Regions from separate parts of the Actinocorallia sp. B10E7 genome, predicted to be linked through region 1. Evidence: riboswitches for the same ligand, from Rfam matches in the RefSeq annotation. Region 1 holds a riboswitch; each other region holds the start of a gene.

Region 1 (5,205 bases):
TTCCGCCAGAGCGAGGGCGAGTGGCCGGTGCCCGAGGAGGTGCCGCTGCTGGGCCGCTGGCTGACCTGGTTCGCCGACCGGTCGGACTACCCGGGCTCCAGCGTCCTGTGCGCGATGACCGACCTGCTGTCCCTGCACTGGGCGACCGGGCAGAGCCCGCTGGAGGACGGCAACCTGGCCGCGCAGCTCGCCTGGATCGACCCGCCGCCCGGGCGCACCGGCCCGGAGGCCGCGCTGGAGGCCGAGGACCCGCTGCTGCATCCGCCCGCGGGCCCCACCACCGACCCGTCGTTCGACAACGAGGTGCTGGCCCCGTTGATGGCCGCCTACGACCTGGCCGAGGACGACGGCCCGGCCCGCCAGTTCGCCGCCGAGCGCGTCGCCAAGGCGCTGTCCACCCAGCTCGAGCCGACCTGGGAGCTGATGTGGCGCGGGGTGGAACTGCTGCGTTCCCTGCCCGAGGCGCCCAGCGTCCCCCAGCGGTTCGAGGGCGACCGGCAGTCCTTCACCAATTTCGAGGAGTCGCTGGCCGAGGGCGCGCCGCAGGCCCGCAGGGACGGCGCGGTCGCGGCCGCGCGGCGGCTGGCCTCGCTGGAGGGCGCCGCCTCCCGGTACGCCGTCCAGCGGGCCCTGGACGACCCGCTGGTGCTGGCCGAGCACCGGCTGAACGGCGAGGCCTTCAGCGGCGAGGTCGTCTGGACCGATCCGGAGAACGTCAACTCCAAGGGTCTGCGCCGTCCGCTGGTGCGGATCGCCACCGATGACAGGCTGCGCGTCGAGCCCGGCAAGGTCGTGCACAACACCGCCCGCTCGCAGAAGGCCGAGGTGGTGGAAGCGGGCGAGGGAGAGGTGCTGCTGCGCATCGAGAACGGCATGGGCAACTCACGCAAGCCCAACCCCGGCTCGATCCCCGAACCCGGCGACCGGATGTGCTTCACCACCTTCACCGACGAGTTCCGGCCGGGCGCCAATCTGCCCGATCCGGAGGAGACCCCCTGGACGCACGGCGGGCCGCCCGAGCCGTACGAGCCGCCGAACGAGACCGTCGCCGAGGAGATGAGCCATGAGTCAGCCTGAGTCGCCCGGCGCGCGAGCCGACGCGGTCGTCTCGGACGTGCTGGCGCTCCTGACCGGCGGCGAGCACCGCGGTGTCGTCGTGGACTCCCCGCCCGGCGCGGGCAAGTCCACGCTGGTGGTCAAGGCCACGCTGCACCTGACGGACGCCGGCGAGCGGCTGATGATCGTGGCGCAGACCAACGAGCAGGTCGACGACCTCATCGAGCGGATCTGCGCCAAGGCCCCCGAGCTGGTGATCGGCCGGCTGTCCGCCGGGGACTACCAGCCCAGCGAGCGGGTCAAGCGGCCGAACGTCCTGGTCAGCCCGAAGTCCGAGGCGCTGGCCGGGGCTCCCGTCGTCATCGCGACCGCGGCCAAGTGGGCGACGCTCGGCGAGGGCACCTGGCCGTGGGCGATCATCGACGAGGCGTACCAGATGCGCTCGGACGCGCTGCTGCGCATCGCCTGCCGGTTCGAGCGCGCGCTGTTCGTGGGCGATCCGGGCCAGCTCGACCCGTTCTCGACCGTGGACGCCGAGCGCTGGGCGGGCCAGTCGTGGGACCCGACGCAGTCGGCGGTCTCGGTGCTGCTGGCGCACAACCCCGACCTGCCGGTGCGCCGGCTCCCGGTGTCGTGGCGGCTGCCCGCGTCGGCGGCGCCGGTCGTGTCGGACGCGTTCTACCCCTACACCCCCTTCGAGGCCGGCACCGGGCCCGGTGACAGGCTGCTGCGCTTCGGGGCCAGAGGCATGGGCGCCCACGACGACGTGCTGGACATCGCGGCGGCGTCCGGGTGGGGGCTGTACGAGCTGCCCGCGCGGCACACCATCAGGACCGACTCCGAGGCGGTGGCCGCGACGGCGGCGCTGGCCGTCCGGGTGCTGCAGCGCGGCGCGGTGGCCGTCTCCGACGGAGAGGAGTCCCCGGTGACGGCCGAGCGGATCGCGGTCGGCGCGGCGCACCGCGACCAGGTCGCGGCCATCAAACAGCTGCTGCGCGGCACCGGCATCACGGTGGACACCGCCAACCGGCTGCAGGGCCGCGAGTACGACGTGACGGTCGTCCTACACCCGCTGTCGGGGCGGCGTGACGCGACCGAGTTCCACCTTCAGGCCGGACGGCTGTGCGTGCTCGCCTCCCGGCACAGGCACGCCTGCCTGGTGGTGGCGCGGGCCGGCATCCCGGAGCTGCTGGACGCCCACCCCTCGACCGGGCCGGTCCATCTGGGGGTTCCGATCAAGTTCCCGGACGGCTGGGAGGCCAACCAGTCGGTGCTCGCCCATCTGGAGTCCTACAAGGTCGCCGTCTGACGCCTTTCCGCAGGCTGATACGGTTCAGCCGCACATGGGAGCGAAGTCCGGTGAGATTCCGGCGCTGTCCCGCAACTGTGGTGGCCCCCGAGGCCCGAGCCAGGACGCCTTCCGTGCGCGCGACGAACCGGCCCTCGAGGAAGGGTGAGCCGTCCCTTCCGGGCAAGCTCACCTCCCTCCGGGGTCCCCCCTTACGGAAGGTTGTGAAGATGCGGCGCATCATCGGCGCGCTCCTGCTCCTCGTACCGCTCGCCGCGGGCTGCGGAGGCTCCGAAGGCGCGGACGGCGAGGACCGTCCGGCCACCGGTTCCCTGACCGTCGAGGCGGCCAACGGCGAGGTGACCCTCCCCTCCGCCGCGAAGCGCATCGTCTCGCTCTCCCCCACCGGCACCGAGATGCTGTTCGCGATCGGGGCGGGCGGCCAGGTCGTCGCGGCCGACGACTACTCCACCTACCCGAAGGAGGCTCCGCGCACGGAGCTGTCGGGTTTCCAGCCGAACGCCGAGGCCATCGCCGGGTACAAGCCCGACCTCGTGGTCATCGCCACCGACCAGGGCGGCATCCTGGCGGCCCTGGAGAAGCTGAAGATCCCGGTCCTGCACGAGCCCGCGGCCGAGAAGCTCGACGACTCCTACGACCAGATCGCCGACCTGGGCACGGTGACCGGGCACGAGAAGGAGGCCGCGGACCTCGTCTCGGACATGAAGAAGCGAATCGACGCCGCGGTGAAGGCAGCGCCGAACGGCTCGGGCCTCACCTACTACCACGAGCTCGACCAGAGCATGTACACGGTGACGTCCAAGACGTTCGTCGGCCAGGTCTACTCCCTCTTCGGGCTGCAGAACATCGCTGACAAGGCCGACAAGCAGGGCAGCGGTTATCCGCAGCTGTCCGCCGAGTCGCTGGTCAAGGACGACCCGAAGTTCATCTTCCTGTCCCACCCCAAGGGCACCGGCGACTCGCCGGAGACCGTCGTGAAGCGGCCCGGCTGGGCCGGTCTGACCGCGGTGAAGGACGGGCACGTCTTCACCCTGGACGACGACATCTCCTCCCGCTGGGGCCCGCGCCTGCCCGACCTGGTCGAGGACATCTCCGAAGCCGTCAAGCGGGCGGCCTGACCGTCATGCGGCTCCGCCCCCGGCCGGTCACGCCGCCGTCCGCGCGTGAGGCGCGGACGCGGCTCCGGCCGCTCCCCCTGGGCGTCGCGGCGGCGCTGCTGCTGGGCGCCATGGCGGCGGGGCTCCTGGCGGGCGCCGTCCCCCTGCCGCCAGGCGAGGTGCTGCGCGCCGTCCTCGGCCTGGACACCGGCCTGTCCCCCATGGAACACGCGCTGCTGTTCGAGCTGAGGCTGCCGCGTGTGCTGCTGGGCGCGCTGGTGGGCGGGCTGCTGGCGGTCGCGGGCGCCGGCTACCAGGGGGTCCTGCGCAACCCGCTGGCCGACCCGTACCTGCTGGGCGCCTCGGCGGGGGCGGGGCTCGGCGCCACCCTGGTGATCGTCCACCTGCCGGTGCCCGCCGCCGTCGGGGTGCCGCTGGCGGCGTTCACCGGGGCGCTGGCGGGCGTGGCCCTCGCCTACGCGATGGGACGGGCGGCCGGGCCCGGCACCGGGACCCTGATCCTGGCCGGGGTCGCGGTCTCCTCGTTCCTGTCCGCGGCGCAGACCTTCGTCCAGCAGGCCGGGGTCGACGAGCTGCAGCGGATCTACTCCTGGATCCTGGGCGGGCTGTCCGGGGCGTCCTGGGACACCCTCTGGATGGTCCTGCCCTACGCGGCGGTCTCGACGGGCGTGCTGCTGGTGCACGGCCGCCTGCTGGACGTGCTGGCCGTCGGCGACGACGAGGCCGCCTCCCTTGGCGTGAACGCCGCCCGGATCCGGCTGGCTGTGCTGGCCGCGGCGTCGCTGGCCACCGCCTCGGCCGTGGCGGTCAGCGGGCTCATCGGGTTCGTGGGCATCGTGGTGCCGCACGCGGTCCGGCGGCTGGCGGGCGGGTCCTACCGGGTCCTGCTGCCGCTGTCGCTGCTGGCCGGGGGCGCCTTCCTGGTCCTGGCCGACCTGCTGGCCCGGACGCTGCTGTCCCCGGGCGAACTGCCGCTCGGCGTGGTCACCGCGTTCGTCGGCACCCCGTTCTTCCTGGCGGTGCTGCGCTCCACCCGGGGCGGGGCATCATGATCGTCGTGGAGGGGCTCGGGGTGGCGCGGGACCGCTGCCCCGTGCTGCGGGAGGTCGGGCTGACCGCCGGGGAGGGCTCCTGGACCGCGGTGATCGGGCCGAACGGGGCCGGCAAGTCGACCCTGCTCCAGGCGATCGCCGGACTACTGCCGCACACCGGGCGCATCCGGCTGAACGGACGGGAGGGGCTGCGCGGACGGGAACGGGCGCGCACCGTCGCCTACGCCCCGCAGAACCCGGTGCTGCCCGAGGACCTGACCGTCTTCGACTACGTGCTGCTGGGCCGCTCCCCCTACATCCCCTACCTGGGCCGGGAACGCGCCCGGGACCGGGAGGTCGCCGAGCGGGCGCTGCTCCGGCTGGACCTGGAGCGGTTCGCCGGGCGGCGGCTCGACCGGATGTCGGGCGGGGAGCGCCAGCGGGTGGTGCTGGCCCGCGCCCTGGCCCAGGAGGCGCCGATCCTGCTGCTGGACGAGCCGACCACCGCGCTGGACCTGGGCCACCAGCAGCAGGTCCTGGAACTGCTGGACGAACTGCGCGTCACCGAGGGCCTGACCGTGGTCACCACCCTGCACGACCTGGGCACGGCCGGCCAGTACGCCGACACCCTGGTGCTCGTCTCCGGCGGCCGGATCGCCGCCTCCGGCCCGCCCGCCGAGGTGCTCACCGC
Region 2 (5,205 bases), on a different contig from region 1:
CGCGACCTGGCCACCGGGTCGGGGCCCGCCGTGGCCCGGCCGTCGGTGACGACGACGAGCAGGGGTCTGCGCCGAGGGTCGCGCAGGCGTTCCCGCCGCAGCACCTCGGCCGCGGCGAGCAGGCCCTCGGCCAGCGGGGTGCGGCCGCCCGCGGGCAGCTCGGCCAGGCGGGCGGCGGCGACGTCGACCGAAGAGGTCGGCGGCAGGACCACTTCGGCGGACGTCTGCCGGAACGTCACCAGCCCCACCTTGTCGCGCCGCTGGTAGGCGTCGAGCAGCAGGGAGACGATCGCCGTCTTGACCTGGGCCATGCGGCGGCGCGCGGCCATGGAGCCGGAGGCGTCGACGCAGAACAGGACCAGGTTGGACTCGCGGCCCTGGGTGACGGCGATCCGCAGGTCCTCGCCGCGCACCAGCAGGCCGGAGCCCCGGCGGCCGCGTGCGCGCTGGTGCGGGGCCGCCGCGCGGAACGTCTCCAGCAGGTGGACCTGACCCGCCCCCTCGCCGGGCCGCCGGGCGCCGATCCGCCGCCCGGTCCGGGTGAGCGCCGGAGACCTGCGTCCGGCCTCGCCGGTCCCGGTGCCGGAAACCCGGAACATCCTGGACCGGTAGGGGGTGCCGGGGGAGACGACGCTGAAACCGGCCGCGCCGGAGTCCGGATCCGCGGGGTCCGTCGCGGAAGGATTCTCGGCGGATTCTTCGCCGTTTTCGCCCGGCTCGGTCGGCCCGGCGTCGGGCTCGGAGCTCTGGTGGGCGTCGAGGGGCGTCCAGGTCTCCTCGTCCGCGGGGCCTTCGTCCTGCCCGGGGGGCGGGTCCGAGGGCTCAGGCCCGGACGGCGGGGGCGGATCCGGAGGGAGTTCGTCGCCGAGGATCTCGTCGAGCAGATCCTCGTCGATTCCGGGCGCGTCGAACGGGTTGCGGCGGCGCCGGTGCGGAAGTGACAGGCGGGCGGCGGCCCGGATGTCCTCGCGGGTGACGGCGTCGCGGCCGTGCCAGGCCGCGTGGGCGGCGGCGGCGCGGGCCGTGACGAGGTCGGCGCGCATGCCGTCGACCTCGAAGGCCGCGCACACCTCGGCGATCTTGAGCAGGGCCGCGTCGCCGAGCACGACCCGGCCGAGCAGTTCCCGTGCCGTGCGGATCCGGCGGGTGAGCTCCTGCTCGGCGCCGGCGAACCGCGCGGCGAACCCGTCCGGGTCCGCCTCGTAGGCCAGCCGCCGCTTGACCACCTCGACCCTGGTTCGCGGGTCCCGGGGCGCCGCGACCTCCACGGTCAGCCCGAACCGGTCGAGCAGCTGGGGCCGCAGCTCCCCCTCTTCGGGGTTCATGGTGCCCACCAGGACGAACCGGGCGGCGTGTTCGACGGAGACCCCGTCGCGTTCGACCGTCGAGCGGCCCATCGCCGCGGCGTCCAGCAGCAGGTCGACGAGGTGGTCGTGCAGCAGGTTCACCTCGTCGACGTACAGGATGCCGCGGTGGGCGCGCGCCAACAGCCCCGGCTCGTAGACCGTGACGCCTTCGGCCAGGGCCTTCTCCAGGTGCAGCGAGCCCAGCACCCGGTCCTCGGTCGCGCCGACGGGCAGTTCGACGAGCCGGACCGGCCGGGTCTCCACGGGCGCGTCCGCGGGGAACGGGCCGTCGGGGGAGAGCGGGTCGCGCTCGGCCGGGTCGCTGGAGAAACGGTCTCCCGCGATCACCTCGATGGGTGGCAGGACCCGGGCCAGTGCCCGGACCATGGTGGACTTGGCTGTGCCCTTCTCGCCCCGGACCAGGACGCCGCCGACCGCCGGCGAGACCGCGGTGAGGGTGAGGGCGAGCGCCATGTCGTCGGAGCCGACGACCGCGCTGAAGGGGAAAGGCGATGGCATGTGAGGCTCCCGCTCGTCGTGCCGCCGATCAGCGCACGAGGCCGGTCTTCGGACTTCCCAGGTCTTCGCCTGAGTCACCGCAGCGGGCCTGTGCCGGACTTTCACCGGCTTCCCAGATTCTCCCCCGGAGGGGCACCTCGTGCTGAAGTACGCGCCAAGGCTACTCCCCGGAGAAGGCGGGACGAACCGCGGGTGGTCGAGCGCTAGGGTCGTGCGCCATGACTTCCTGCGTGACCGTGGTCGGCATCGGCGCCGACGGCTGGGCGCGGCTCGACGAGGAGACCCGCCGAACCGTCGAACGCGCCGGGACCCTGATCGGCGGTGAACGGCACCTGGCGATGGTGCCTCCGGTCGAGGGGCAGCGGCGGCTGCGCTGGCCGTCCCCGCTGCGCGCCGGGCTGCGCGAGCTGCTGGCGTCCTGCGACGGCGGCGCGGTGGTGCTGGCGTCGGGCGACCCGCTGCTGTCGGGAGTCGGCAGCACCCTCATCGACGTGCTCGGCCCCGAGCGGGTGGAGGTCATCCCCGCCCTCTCGTCGGTCACGCTGGCCCGCGCCCGGATGCGGTGGCCCGCCGAGACGACGACCGTGCTCAGCCTCGTCGGCCGGGACCCGCGCACCCTTCTGCGGCTGCTGACCCCCGGCCGCCGGATCCTCGTGCTCTCCGGCGACGGCTCCACCCCGCGCCGCGTCGCCGAACTCCTGGTCGCCTCCGGGTTCGGGACGAGCGAGCTGACGGTCCTGTCCGACCTGGGCACCGCCCAGGAGGCGGCGTTCCGCGCGGTCGCCGCCGAGGGCGTGCCCGCGCGGTCGCCGGCGCTGAACGTGGTCGCGGTCGAGTGCGCCGGTTCCCCGGCCGGAAAATCGCTGGTGGCGGGCTTGCCCGACGAGGCGTTCGAGCACGACGGCCAGCTCACCAAACGGGACGTCCGGGCTTCCGCGCTGGCTCGGCTCGCCCCGATGCCCGGCCAGTTGTTGTGGGACGTGGGCGCGGGCGCGGGCTCGGTCGGCATCGAGTGGATGCGCACCGACGCCTCCTGCCGGACCGTCGCCGTCGAGTCCCATCCCGAACGGGCCCGCAGGATCGAGGCGAACGCGGCGGCCCTCGGCGTTCCCGCCCTGCGGGTCGTGCACGGCCGTGCGCCCGAGGCCCTGGACGGCCTGGAAGCCCCCGACGCGGTCTTCGTCGGCGGCGGAGCCACCCGTGAGGGCGTGCTCGAGCACTGCCTGCGGGCTCTCCGCCCGGGCGGCCGCCTGGTCGTTCACGGCGTCACCCTGCAGACGGAGGTGCTGCTGGCGGCCAAGTACCGCGAACTCGGCGGCGAGCTGGTGCGCCTGAGCGTCGAGCAGCTGGCGCCCCTGGGCGCGTTCGACGGCTGGACCCCCTCCAGGACCGTCACCCAATGGTCGCTCAGAAAGGAAGCACAGTGACCGTCCACTTCGTCGGAGCCGGACCCGGCGCCGCCGACCTGCTCACCCTGCGCGCCGTCAAGCTGCTGGAACGCGCGGACGTCTGCCTCTACCCCGGCACCTACATCGACGAGCACGTGCTGTCCCACTGCCGTGACGACGCCGTCCTCATCGACACCCGGCACCTGGACCTCGACCGGATCGTCGCCCACCTGGCCGACGCCCACCACGCGGGCCGCGACGTCGTCCGCCTCTGCTCGGGCGACCCGTCGCTCTACTCGGCCCTGGCGGAGCAGACCAGCCGCCTGGACGAGCGCGGCGTCCCCTGGGACGTGACCCCCGGCGTCCCCGCCTACGCGGCGGCGGCGGCCCTCCTCGGCCGGGAGCTGACAGTCCCGCTGCTGGCCCAGTCCGTCGTCCTCACCCGCACCCGGGCCAGATCCACCGCCATGCCGGAAACCGAATCCCTCGCGGCCTTCGCCAGGACCCGAGCCACCCTCGTCCTGCACCTGGCCATCACCCGCGTCCGGCACCTGGCGGCCGAACTCGTCCCCGAGTACGGCCTCGACTGCCCCGCCGTCGTCGTCGCCAACGCCTCCCAGCCCGCCGAGCTCATCCTCACCGGCACCCTGTCCGACATCGCCGACCAGGTGGAGGCCCACGGCCTGAGACAGGCCGCCGTCATCCTGGTGGGCCGCGCCCTGGACCCCGAGGCTCGCCGAGGCCGGGAGTCCTACCTGTACGACGCCCGCAGGGAACGCCGCCTTACGGCCCGCGAGGACTGAGTCCCTCCATCCCCGGCCGGCCCGCCCTCACCGGGCGCGCTCACGACGTGGGCATGCAGACCGACGATACCGTCACGCTTCCCGGCGACCCGTTCTCGCTGGAGAAGGTCCCCTGCCACTGCCGGACGGACGGCTGGGAGCTCTGCGAGAGGACCGGTGACGTGGCGTTGAAAGCCCCGCCGACCAGCACGGTGTCCGCCGGACACTCGCCTCCGAGCGCGACCGCCGAACCGCTCGCGGGCACCGTCACGGCCTCGCCCGGCACGGTCACGGGATCCCCCACCGCTCCGGGCGGGCCAGGGTCGCCCTTATCGCCCTTGTCGCCTTTATCTCCCTTTTCTCCTTTCTCGCCGTCCCGGCCGTCTCTTCCGTCTGCGCCGTCCTTCCCGTCCCGGCCGTCCAAGCCGTCCCGGCCGTCCAAACCGTCCGCGCCATCCGTGCCGTCTTTGCCGTCCACGCCATTCGGACCGTCTCTTCCGTCCCGGCCCTCCCTACCTTCCTCGCCTTTCTCTCCCTTGCGGCCTTTTCGTCCCTTGGATTTGGCGCATTTGATTTTGACGAAGACGAATCTGGGCTTGTGTCCCCTTTCTTTGATCTTCACCCGCTTGTAGCATCCTCCGCTCGAGCTCAGAGCGTCGGCTGGGCCGGTGAAGAGGGCGAAGGCAGAGGCGGTCACCACTGCCAGAAAAAAGACCGACAACCGCATAAGAAGCATTCTTCTCTCTTGTCCGACACCATCCGGGCCCGGTCGCCGGATGACAGGAACAGGAGATCATCTACGCGCCCGCGCAGTGTTTCTCCTCATTATGAATATGGTCGAGGATCATTAATTCCGACCGGTCGCCCGGGTCAGATCCAGCCTTCCCGCCAGGCGCGGTGGGCGGCGGCGTGACGGGAGGAGACGCCCAGTTTGGCCATGGCCGACGAGAGGTAGTTGCGCACCGTGCCGGGGGCCAGATGGACCTGGGCGGCTATCTCGTTGACCGAGGCACCGGTCCGCGACGCGCGCAGCACCTCCAGCTCCCGCGCGGTGAGCGGGCAGTCGTCCTCGGCCAGCGCGGAGGCGGCGATGTCGGAGTCGACGTAGCGCCGCCCGGCGGCGACGTCGCGGAGGATCTCGGCCAGCCGGGAGGCGGGCGTGGTCTTGGG
Region 3 (5,205 bases), on a different contig from region 1:
TGTTCGGCGGCCTCGAAGACGGCGGCGGCCATGCCGAAGACGCCGGCGTCGCCGCCGGAGACCACGGCCACGCGTTCACCGGAAGCCGCCAGTCGCAGGGCGGACGATGCCCGGTCGACCTCCACGGTGTTGCCGCTGGCGTGGCGCCGCAGGCCTGCCCGCTGGGGTACGCGGTTGACGTACGGGGCGTAGCCGACGACGTGGTCGACGTTCGCCAGTGCCTCGGCGGCCTCGGGGGTGAGCCACTCGTCGGGGCCGGGTCCCAGGCCGACGACGAGCAGCTCGGCGGCTTCCGCCGCGGCCTCGGGAAGCGGGTCGGGCCGGGCGGAGGGCGCTTCGGTGAGACGGGCCGCGGGGGCGCTGGTCTCGCGGACGCCGTTCACGGTGTCTCCGGTGACCACGATGACGGAGAAGTACGGGACGGCCGCCGGGTCGACCTCGCGGACGGGGCGCCAGCACTCCTCTGGCATGGAGGCGCGTTCGACGTACAGGGCGTCGTCGAGGCGGCCCGCCTCGGCCAGGGCCTGGAGCACGCCGGGGAAGGCGCGGCCGAGCTTCATGATGATCGCGCCCTGGGTGTCGGCGAGGCGGCGGGCCAGTTCGGGTACCGGCAGGGTGCCGGGCAGGACCGTCAGGACGTCGGTGTGCCGGACGAGAGGGCTGGCGATCGCCGCCGTCGCCGCCGACACCGAGGTCACGCCCGGCACGATCTCGGAGGGGAAGCGGGAGGAGAGGCGGTCGTGCATGTACATGTACGAGCCGTAGAAGAGCGGGTCGCCCTCGGAGAGCAGGACGACGTCGCGTCCGGCCTCCAGATGCCGGGCGAGCCGTCCGGCTGACTCCTCGTAGAACTCCGCGATCGCTCCCGAGTAGCCGCCCGGATGGTCCGTCGAACCCGTCGTCACCGGGTAGATGAGCTCCTCTTCGACGGCTCCGGCAGGGATCAGGGAGTCCGCGATGCGCCGGGCGTTGGAATGCCCAGTGGCCTTCGCGTGGTAGGCGACGACGTCGGCCTCCGCGATCAGCCGCGCGGTCTTCAGGGTGATGAGTTCGGGATCTCCGGGGCCGACGCCGACCCCGTACAGCTTTCCGGTCATTCGGCTTCCTTCGCGAGGGCGTTGAGGGCCGAGGCGGCCATGGCCGAGCCGCCGCGCCGCCCTCGGACGGCGAGGAACGGCAGGTCCAGTTCGGGCGCGCACGCGATCAGCGCGTCCTTGGACTCGGCAGCCCCGATGAAGCCGACCGGCACGCCGATGACGGCGGCGGGCCGGGGGGCTCCGTCGAACAGCATCTCCAGCAGGTGGAACAGGGCCGTCGGGGCGTTCCCGATCGCGACGACCGCGCCCTCCAGCCGGTCGGCCCACAACGACACCGCGGCGGCCGAGCGGGTCGTGCCCCACTGTCGGGCGAGGTCCGGGACGCGCGGGTCGCGCAGGAGGCAGAGCACCTCGTTGTCCTTCGGCAGCCGGGCGCGGGTCACCCCGGAGGCGACCATGTTGGCGTCGGTGAGGATCGGCGCTCCCGCCTCCAGCGCGGCGCGGGCCGCCGACACCAGACGCTCGTGGACGACGAGGTCCCCGGCGAGGTCCACCTGCCCGGTGGCGTGAACCATGCGGACGGCCACCTTCTCGGCGTCGGCCGGCAGGTGCGAGAAGTCGCTCTCGGCGCGGATGGTCGCGAACGAGTCCACGTAGATCGCGGCCCCGTCGTCGGCATAGGCGAACCGCCTGGTCGGGCGAGTCGGGTTCATCGAAACTCCTAGGAAGACCCCGGCCTCAGCCGGGGAGGGCACGGCGAAGCCGCGAAGGTCGAAGGCGCGCGGGGCGGCGACATCCGCGGATCGGTGGGAGAGCCCCGCGGCCGGCCGCGGGAACTCCGTTTCATCAGGACGAGAAGGAGATCAAAACAACTCCGAAGCGGACATATCGGGAATGATGATGCTGTGCCAGGGCGTCACGATGGCCCGCGAGCCCAGCGACGCCAACCGGACGGCTTCCCGCGCGGGAAGGAGGCCGTCCGGTACGGCGAAATGCCCGGCCTGACGTCCGTCGTCCTGCTCGATCCCACCGAACGGCGGCACGGTCGCGACGGGGTCGGGGCACCGCTGCTCGGGCGGCGGGGCGTCGAGCAGTTCGCGTCCGGTCCGGGGGAGTTCGTCGACGTGCCAGGCGGCGGAGTCGCCGGTTCCCCGGGCGCGCAGGAACTTTCGGGCGAAGGCGAGGAGCGCCTCGGGTGCTTCGGAGAGCGGGACGACGGGACCCTGGTGGGCGGTGCCGATCCGGAGTCGGGCGCGGGAGGCGTCCAGGGCGAACAGGCCGAGGTCGAGGCGTCCGGCGGACACGTCGCCGCGGCCGTCGTCCAGGCAGAACAGGAACTTTCCGGGCAGGGCGGCGAGTCCGGGATCGGCGCACAGGAGCCGGTCGAGTTCGGCGGCGACCGGGCGCAGGTTCGCGCGTCCGGAGGCCAGCCCGGTCAGCGGGGAGACCAGGATGTTGCGCACCCGGTCATGGGCCGGGCTGGGCAGCAGGCCGGTGGCGCGCACGGCGTCGACGAGATCGGGGGAGAGGCGGTCGCCGGCGTGGGCGATGCCGCGGATCTGCAGGTTGGCGCGGCTGGTGAGGTGCAGGTTCCCGTCGCCGAAGGTCTCGGCGATCGCGGCGAGGCGGCGCAGCGCGTCGGCGTCGAGTTCGCCGCCGACGAGGCGCAGCCTGATGAGGGCGCCGTCGTCGGCGATCCAGGGTCGCAGCACGCCGGGGCATCGGTCGGCACGGTCACGGGTCACGGGCGCCATGGTGCCACAGCGCTGCAGATGCTCCCGAACGGCGCATGATGGACATCAGTGGTGTCGTCGGACGCTGGTACATTGCTTCTGCCTTGGTGCTCGGGAAGCCGGTGTGAATCCGGCGCGGCCCTCGCCACTGTGAACGCCGAGTCGTACGACCCTCGCCGACGAGCCCGCTCGTCGGAGGCCACTGGACGCCAGTCCGGGAAGGCCGGACGTACGGCGCTGACGCGTGAGCCAGGAGACCGGCCGGGGCGCGTCATGTTTCCACGAGGGTCTGGAAGTAGAAATGCGCAGTCGAACGCCCGTGCCCTGCCGCGATCCGCATCCCCCTGCCCGCAGGCGGTGCGTCGTGCCGCGGCACTCATGCTGAGCGGGGAGCCGGACGGCGGGACCGCCGCAGTGCCGGCCGGGATGCCACCGGGGGAAGCCACCCGCAGGGGCGAGCTGCTCGGCTTGGCGCGAAGCCTGCCGGGAGCCTCGGCCTCCTTCCTCCAGCCGGCCGATCCCTCGTTGAGCAGAGAACTCACCCGTCCCCTCGCATCTCGCGACCGAGGAGAGTCATGACGCGCATCGCCCTGCTGTCCACGTCCGACACCGACCTGCTGTCGGCCCGCGCGTCCGGATCCGACTACGCGCTCGGCAACCCCTCCCGGCTCGACGTCGCCATCGACCTGCCCGGCCTGCTCGACGGCGCGGAACTCGTCGTCGTGCGGATCCTCGGCACGGCTCGCTCCTGGCAGGACGGCCTCGACGCGATCGCCGCGCGGGACGTGCCGTTCGTCGTCCTCGGCGGCGAGCAGACCCCGGACGCCGCGCTGATGGCGCTTTCGACGGTGCCCGTCGGCGTCGCGGCCGAGGCCCACCGCTACCTGGCACAGGGAGGGCCCGGCAACCTCGCCCAGCTCCACGCCTTCCTCACCGACACGGTGCTGCTCACCGGCGTCGGCTTCGAGCCCCCGGCGGTCGTCCCCGACTGGGGCCATGCGGCGCGGGACATCCCGCCGGGCGACCTGCCCAAGATCGGCATCCTGTACTACCGCGCCCACGAGACCAGCGGGAACAACGCCTTCGCGCACGCCCTCGCCGACGCGATCGACGCGACCGGTGAAGCCGTCGGCGTCCCGCTCTACGTCTCCTCGCTGCGCTCGGCCTCCGACGAGCTCTACGCCGAGCTCGCCGCGTTCGACGCGATCATCGTCACGGTCCTGGCCGCCGGCGGCACCTCCCCGGCCGCCGCGAGCGCCGGGGGAGACGACGAGGCCTGGGACGTCGAGCGGATGCGCGCCCTGGACGTCCCGATCCTGCAGGCGCTGTGCCTGACCTGGTCGCGCGAGGCCTGGGAGGGCTCCGACGACGGCGTCTCCCCGCTGGACTCCGCCACCCAGATCGCGATCCCCGAGTTCGACGGGCGCCTCATCACGGTGCCGTTCTCGTTCAAGGAAATCGACGAGGACGGCCTGCCCCGCTACGTCGCGCACCCCGAACGGGCCGCCCGGGTCGCGGGCATCGCCGTCGCCCACGCGCGGCTGCGGCGCGTCCCTGCGGCCGAGCGCCGCGTCGCGATCGTGCTCTCGGCCTACCCGACGAAGCACAGCCGCATCGGCAACGCCGTCGGCCTGGACACCCCGGTCTCCGCCGTCCGCCTGCTGCGCGCGATGCGCGAACACGGCTACGACCTGGGCGCTCCCGGCGAGCTCCCCGGCCTCGACCCGCTGCCGCCCGTCGAGGGCGAGGCCCCCGACACCACCGCCGGCAACGCCCTCATCCACGCGCTCATCGAGGCCGGCGGCCAGGACGAGGAGTGGCTGACCGACGCCCAGCTCGCCGGGAGCGCCGTGCGCATCCCGGCCGCCGACTACCGCGAGTGGATCGAAGGCCTGCCCGCCGAGCTCACCGACGCGATGACGGAAGCGTGGGGGCCCGCCCCCGGGAAGCTGTTCGTCAACGAGGACGACGAACTCGTGCTGGCCGTGCTGCGGGCCGGGAACGTCGTCATCCTCATCCAGCCTCCGCGAGGCTTCGGCGAGAACCCCGTGGCGATCTACCACGATCCCGACATGCCGCCGTCGCACCACTACCTGGCGGCCTACCGCTGGATTGAACGCGGCTTCGGCGCGCACGCCGTCGTCCATCTCGGCAAGCACGGCTCGCTGGAGTGGCTGCCCGGCAAGAACGCCGGGATGTCCGCGGCGTGTGCGACGGACGCCGCCCTCGGGAACCTGCCGTTCGTCTACCCGTTCCTCATCAACGACCCCGGCGAAGGCGCGCAGGCCAAGCGCCGCGCGCACGCCGTGATCGTCGACCACCTGGTGCCGCCGATGGCGCGGGCCGAGACGTACGGCGACATCGCGAAGCTCGAGCAGCTCCTCGACGAGCACGCCAACATCGCGTCCATGGACCCGCCCAAGCTCCCGGCGATC

The links. A riboswitch is a leader RNA that binds a small molecule or an ion and turns the genes downstream of it on or off. The one in region 1 is predicted to bind cobalamin.
Region 2: it holds a riboswitch for cobalamin, as region 1 does, so the genes downstream of both, ABGB12_RS30190 (VWA domain-containing protein) here and ABGB12_RS16765 (ABC transporter substrate-binding protein) in region 1, are expected to answer to the same signal.
Region 3: it holds a riboswitch for cobalamin, as region 1 does, so the genes downstream of both, cobN (cobaltochelatase subunit CobN) here and ABGB12_RS16765 (ABC transporter substrate-binding protein) in region 1, are expected to answer to the same signal.

The regions. Positions count from the first base shown of each region.
Region 1 covers NZ_JBDPLZ010000004.1:632,734-637,938, reverse strand. Annotated here, with positions in the region: gene ABGB12_RS16775 (hypothetical protein) at 1-1,077, shown strand, start outside; gene ABGB12_RS16770 (AAA family ATPase) at 1,064-2,365, shown strand; cobalamin riboswitch at 2,369-2,496, shown strand; gene ABGB12_RS16765 (ABC transporter substrate-binding protein) at 2,575-3,483, shown strand; gene ABGB12_RS16760 (iron ABC transporter permease) at 3,489-4,535, shown strand; gene ABGB12_RS16755 (ABC transporter ATP-binding protein) at 4,532-5,205, shown strand, end outside.
Region 2 covers NZ_JBDPLZ010000012.1:28,160-33,364, forward strand. Annotated here, with positions in the region: gene ABGB12_RS30190 (VWA domain-containing protein) at 1-1,865, opposite strand, end outside; cobalamin riboswitch at 1,887-2,020, opposite strand; gene cbiE (precorrin-6y C5,15-methyltransferase (decarboxylating) subunit CbiE) at 2,084-3,292, shown strand; gene ABGB12_RS30200 (SAM-dependent methyltransferase) at 3,265-4,056, shown strand; gene ABGB12_RS30205 (hypothetical protein) at 4,097-4,762, opposite strand; gene ABGB12_RS30210 (response regulator transcription factor) at 4,906-5,205, opposite strand, start outside.
Region 3 covers NZ_JBDPLZ010000012.1:47,789-52,993, forward strand. Annotated here, with positions in the region: gene ABGB12_RS30285 (precorrin-2 C(20)-methyltransferase) at 1-1,097, opposite strand, end outside; gene ABGB12_RS30290 (precorrin-8X methylmutase) at 1,094-1,750, opposite strand; gene ABGB12_RS30295 (nitrite reductase) at 1,901-2,791, opposite strand; cobalamin riboswitch at 2,840-3,051, shown strand; gene cobN (cobaltochelatase subunit CobN) at 3,346-5,205, shown strand, end outside.